DNA from 2 places in the Thalassotalea nanhaiensis genome. Region 1 is predicted to be linked to the other one. Evidence: predicted binding sites of a transcription regulator. Region 1 holds the regulator's gene; the other holds the start of a gene.
What was found. The regulator sigma-54, encoded in region 1, starts transcription at its own class of promoters, with help from an activator protein. The targets are predictions, from matches to a motif close to GTTGGCACGNNNNTNGNNT.

Region 1 (3,193 bases):
TGTTGTATTAAATGATCAAGACTTAACGTTATTACCTATGCATGAAAGAGCTCGACAAGGCATAGGCTATCTCCCACAAGAAGCATCTATTTTTCGAAAGCTTAGTGTCTTTGATAACATCATGGCCATTTTACAAACTCGTAAAGATCTAGACGATATTGCCAAACAAGAAAAGCTGGAAAGTTTAGTTGAAGAATTTAATATTGGTCACATTATTGAAAATACTGGACAAAGTTTATCTGGTGGTGAAAGGCGTCGTGTAGAAATTGCTCGAGCGTTGGCTGCGGATCCAAAATTTATTTTATTAGATGAACCGTTTGCCGGTGTAGACCCTATTTCAGTAGGCGATATTAAAAAGATTATTTTACAGTTAAAAGAACGTGGTATCGGAGTACTTATCACCGACCACAACGTACGAGAAACCCTCGATGTGTGTGAACATGCATATATTGTAAGTCATGGTGAATTAATCGCTGAAGGTAATGCCGAACAGGTTTTAAGTAATCAACATGTTCGAGATGTCTACCTAGGTGAGAAATTCAAGCTATAGTTATATTATAAGACGTAGCTTAGAGCGAATTAATACCCATTCGTTTCTCGTGTAATCAGTAGTTAACTTGCATAAACTAACTTTATGCAAATTTGGAATTTTTTCAAACAATGAGACCTAGTCTTCAGCTCCGTATGGGGCAACACTTAACGATGACCCCACAATTGCAACAAGCGATAAAGCTGTTGCAACTATCTACGTTAGATCTTCAACAAGAAATTCAAGAAGCCCTCGATAGCAATCCTTTATTAGAGGTTGATGAATCGGCTAATCAAGAAGAAAACAATGCTAATTCTGACTCGCACCTAGATAGTAAACCAGCTACTGCAGATACTCCTGACGGAAGTGAAGATGCGCAGCCTACGCATGATGAAATAAGTACCTCTGAAGCATTAACTCAAAATGAAATTCCACAAGAGCTATCCGTAGATTCAACATGGGAAGAAAGCTTTAGTGCCGGTACGTCGAATACGGGACTTGGTGGCGTCAGTAATGATGATTATGTTTATCAAGGAGAAACGTCAGAATCTATCCAGGATCATTTGACCTGGCAAATGGAATTAACTCCGTTTTCAGATACTGACCGTACCATTGCCGTAACAATAATTGATGCCATTGATGACAGCGGCTACCTTACGGTAACCTGCGAAGATATTTTATCCAGCTTAGGCGACGATGAAGTTGAATTAGACGAAGTTGAAGCAGTGTTAAAACGCATTCACATGTTTGACCCTATTGGCTCAGGAGCCAAGTCTATTGCCGATTGCTTACTTATTCAACTTGCTCAGTTTAGCCCCGACACCCCCTTTATTGCAGAAGCCAAGTTAGTCATTAGCGAGCATATCGATTTATTAGGTAATCGTGATTTTAGACAAATCATGCGTAAAACCAAATTAAAAGAACCACAGCTAAAAGAAGTGATGCAACTCATTCACTCATTAAACCCAAGACCGGGCGATGCGATTGTTCAACAAGAAGAACAATACGTTATTCCTGATGTCAGTGTGTTCAAAAAAAATGGTCGCTGGGTGGTAGAATTGAACCCTGATACCGCGCCCAAAATTGGTATTAACAATCAATATGCCTCGTTAGTAAAAACAACTAAATCATCAGAAGACAGCCAGTTCATTCGCTCACATTTACAAGAAGCCAAGTGGTTTATCAAATCACTTGAAAGTAGAAACGACACATTATTGAAAGTTTCTAATTGTATTGTTCAGCAACAACAAGGCTTTTTTGAACATGGTCCAGAAGCAATGCGTCCAATGGTATTAAACGATATTGCCGAAGCTGTTGAAATGCATGAATCAACAATTTCACGTGTAACCACGCAAAAGTATATGCATACCCCCAGAGGTATATTTGAATTAAAATACTTCTTCTCGAGTCATGTCAGTACAGAGAATGGTGGTGAATGTTCATCAACAGCAATACGTGCGCTGATTAAAAAACTCGTCGATGCAGAGATAGCAGCAAAGCCATTAAGTGACAGCAAAATGGCTGAACTACTTAGCGATCAAGGTATCAATGTTGCACGTCGAACCATTGCAAAATATAGAGAATCGTTAGGTATTCCACCATCGAATCAACGAAAAAGTTTACTTTAAAACCAACAAAACAAGGATAAAGCTTATGCAAATTAATCTATCTGGCCATCATGTTGAAGTTACCGACTCTATGCGCTCATATGTGAGTGAAAAATTACAAAAACTGGAACGACATTTTGATCACATAAACAATGTCTATGTGGTGTTAAAAGTAGAAAAACTACAACAAATTGCAGAAGCAACCTTGCATGTAAATGCTGGCGAGATCTTTGCCTCAGCCAATCATGAAGATATGTATGCGGCAATAGACGGCTTGGTCGACAAATTAGATAGACAAGTTCTTAAACATAAGGCTAAGTTAGCCCACCATTAACTATGAAACTAGATCAATTATTAAGCCCTGACTGCACCCTATGTGCAGTACAGGGTAAAAGTAAGAAAAACATTCTTCAACAAATCAGTGCAATTGCAGCGAACAAAATTAGTAGTGCAAGCGCAAAAGAATTGTTGGAAAGCTTAAGCAAAAGAGAAAAATTAAGTAGTACTGGAATTGGTAATGGTATTGCTATTCCACACGGAAAAATCAATAACAGTGAAAGACCCGTAGCAGTATTATTGACAACAGATAAGCCGGTTATCTTCGACGCTATTGATGATAAGCCGGTGGATATCTTTTTCGCGCTGTTCGTACCCGAAGATCATTGTCAGCAACATTTAGAGACTTTGGCCAGTGTTGCGAAATTTTTTAGTGATAAAGAGAATAGTAAAAGAGTGAGACGTTGTCACAGCGCCACTGAACTTCATCAATTGGTTGTAAACAATTAGGTAAAAAATGAAACTAATCATCGTAAGTGGACGTTCAGGCTCAGGTAAAACCGTCGCGTTAAGAGTGCTTGAAGATCTTGGTTATTATTGTGTTGATAATATTCCGGTAAACCTATTACCCGCACTAACGCATACCGTTATTAATGACTATGAGAATGTTGCCGTATCACTCGATGTACGTAACCTGCCAGAAAACCCTGACGATGTTAAAGAGATCATAGATTACCTGCCTAATTCGGTAGAATTAAGTATCTTGTATTTAGACGCCGAT
Region 2 (3,193 bases), 1.1 Mb from region 1:
CTTAAAGAATTCTTTGTATTTATCAGAAGTTACATAGATAGCCACGCCTTCACTTTCTGTTTCATCTTCAAACACAGCATTAACCGCAGCCATTAGATAATGACCAAAACCATGGTGCTGATGTAACGGGTGTATGGCAATAAAAGATAGGATATGGAAGCAATCCATTGGCACGGCTGCAATAATTTGCTCTTCTTTTTGGATCATTTGCTTGGTACTCACGTAACCCGCACTAAGCATCATTTTTAAACGCCAATGCCAGAAACGATCCGAGCCAAACCCACCGGCAGGACTGTGTAAACATGCAACACCAACCAGTGCTTCTCCAAGGTATATACCTAATATTGGTTGTTTTGCTTGCCAAAAAGCCGCTAACTCTTCTCTAATGGAAGCTCTTAGCTTTTGTTCGTAATCACCTGAACCAGAAAAAATATCCAGAAATACAGGATCATCATGGTAAGCCTGATAGATTAGTGACGCCGCCAGTTTAAGCTCTGGAGCTGTCAAATAAGCGGCTCTGATCTCGCAATCAGTAGCGATTTTTACATCATTCATAACTCGCCCTTTTAAACTTTTGTTTGGTAACTTAGCAGCGTATTTGTTGTTATTATTGTTGCATCTATTCCCCTATTTTGAGGATTGTTTTTTTAGATACTTTTTCGCTGAAAAACCACCATATCAATTAATTTGAATTTAAGTCAATTAAAGTTGCTGATTATTTATTCAGTTTTGTTTTACAAATAAATAATAAAGCTATACTGAAATAACTGATTAACTTTGGGGAGTTATAAGCTTGGACTTGTCATCACACAACTTAGAAGGCTTGTTTGCACAACTTGGATTAGATGCAACAGACAGTGGAATAAAAACATTTATTAATAAGCATAAAGGCTTAGATGCTAATACTAACCTAGCTGACGCAAGTTTTTGGAATAATTCTCAGGCTAGTTTTTTATCTGATGCGCTTCAATTGGATTCTGATTGGAGTGAAATAGTAGATGTGCTGAATACTTTACTCCGTTAAACATTAAATTGGCTAATATCAGGGTTGGGACCGATATTAGCCAATATATGGTTACGGTTAATTAAAGCTCTTTATATGCGCTTTCGCCCCAGCTTACTAATTTATCCGCTTTAAAGATAAGTGGCGTACACTCATCTTTTGTTGTCATGCTGTCAGAATGAACTCTGTTCGTACGATAAAACAACACTTGAATTGTTTCGCCATCTTTTTCATAACGCTCATTAAAATCTGGAACGCCTAGATAATCTTGGGCTGCTATATAACCCATGCCATTTTCTAGACGAGCAATTTTTTTACGGTTCTCAAACTCTCGATCTTCATGATCAGAAATAAAGCTACCATGTTTACCATCGCCATCGGCAACAATGATGCAACCGGTTAAACCTAAGGTAAGTGGAGCAATAAGTAGTAACGTTGCTAAAGATTTTTTCATGGGATTCCCTCTATAAAGTTAAATTTTTATAATTTATTAAAATTGTAGTTAATTTCATTATTTGTTAAAAGTTAAAGTTTATAAAGCAAATACATTGCCAACTTTGTAACCAATTGTTATTAAAGGCTTTTTAAACATAACATAAAAATACAGGATGACTTGATTAGCTATTTTCGCTACTATTTATTCAATTTAACAATATATGTGTAAAAAATGAGCTCAGATCACGAAATATACCAAATAGCCGCACAACTGGCCGCTGAAAATAAAACACCAACCGTTGCCTTAATTAAAGCAAGATTAACGCAAAGCCTACCTCTGGCCAAAGTCATTAAAGGCTTACAGTCTTGGCAGAACAATCCTAAAATTGCAGAAACAAGCACACCTGAAGTTAAAACGCCAAGAAAGGCCGATGAGAACACACTTACATTGGCTGAAGTTGAATCATTAATTGAACAGGCAATAACGCCTCTAAAAGCTGAAATAGAACGCCTAAAAGCTAAAATAAGTTAATTACGCAGAAAGTACGCCATTTTCAATAGGGATATTGTATATGTCGCTGAAACACGGATGTTAAAAAGCGGTCCTTGGTACTTCTGCATATAGTTCATCCCTGGAACAAAGCAGAAAGTACGCCATCCTTGGCATTTCTGCATATAGTTCATCCCTGAACAAAAAAGCCGATATATTTATATCGGCTTTGTTAAATTGAAGTGATTGCTTGTTAGCTTTTAAAGCTTAAGCTATTGATGAATTCAGTTAAGTTAGACGCTATTAACTTAGAGGGCTCACAGCCAACCGGCTCTACCCAAACTTCACCACTATCGTTTTTAATGACTAAATTAATGTCATCTTCATCTGTTACCGCAAAAAATATGGTTACTTCTTGTTTTAACTTTTGTTTCATCAGTACATGACCAATGATATTTTGTTGTAAACGCTCATAATCATCTTTATTCCATGCAAACAGTAACTCTAAGTTGCCTTCACTGCAGCTTGCTGGAATAGCTTCTGAATATATTTGACTAAAATACGTATGAACATCTGGATGAATAGTGAAACCAAGAGCTTGTTCAACATTTTTAAAATCTAAAGCTTCATCAATGTTTACCGGCTGCCAATGAATAAAACCATCCGCATCTATTGCACCGGTTTCACATGGCGATGGCCAACTACTATCGTGCTCAACACTAGGTAATTTACCTGTTTGTTTAATACAATGTTGTTTGAACTGCTCTGTTAACTGCTTAATAGCTAAGTCAATGCTTTGCGCTGTGGTATTCATCAGGTAAAATACGCCTTAAATTTAATTAATGTTATGCTGCTACATCACAGTATATTATGTTGTTTCTATGAAAGTAAGCAAAAAGAGAATATGACTCACTACGACAATGCCACCGAACTAAAGTCTTTATTACTTGGAAAAAGTACTGAATATAAAAGTAATTATGCGCCAGAGCTGTTGCAAGGCGTGCCAAGATCATTAAATAGAGATGACTTAAACCTGCAAGACTCTTTACCCTTTTATGGTGAAGATGTTTGGTATGGTTATGAGCTTTCTTGGCTTGAGCCGAATGGTAAGCCAGTGGTCGCGGTAGCCGAATTTCGTATACCCTGTACAAGTGAAAATTTAGTCGAGTCTAAATCATTCAAGTTGTATTTGAACAGTTTCAATCAGAGCTGTTTTGACTCATGGCAGGATGTTGAAAAAACTCTTGTTAACGATTTAACAAATA

Region 2: the regulator sigma-54 is predicted to act here: its motif matches at 1,541-1,559, upstream of RI845_RS11800 (DUF3192 domain-containing protein).

What each region holds. Positions count from the first base shown of each region.
Region 1 covers NZ_CP134146.1:3,796,734-3,799,926, forward strand. Annotated here, with positions in the region: gene lptB (LPS export ABC transporter ATP-binding protein) at 1-550, shown strand, start outside; gene RI845_RS16495 (RNA polymerase factor sigma-54) at 661-2,157, shown strand; gene hpf (ribosome hibernation promoting factor) at 2,183-2,470, shown strand; gene ptsN (PTS IIA-like nitrogen regulatory protein PtsN) at 2,473-2,922, shown strand; gene rapZ (RNase adapter RapZ) at 2,930-3,193, shown strand, end outside.
Region 2 covers NZ_CP134146.1:2,714,874-2,718,066, forward strand. Annotated here, with positions in the region: gene RI845_RS11790 (GNAT family N-acetyltransferase) at 1-555, opposite strand, end outside; gene RI845_RS11795 (DUF2789 domain-containing protein) at 794-1,024, shown strand; gene RI845_RS11800 (DUF3192 domain-containing protein) at 1,086-1,457, opposite strand; gene RI845_RS11805 (hypothetical protein) at 1,671-1,970, shown strand; gene syd (SecY-interacting protein) at 2,182-2,742, opposite strand; gene queF (NADPH-dependent 7-cyano-7-deazaguanine reductase QueF) at 2,833-3,193, shown strand, end outside.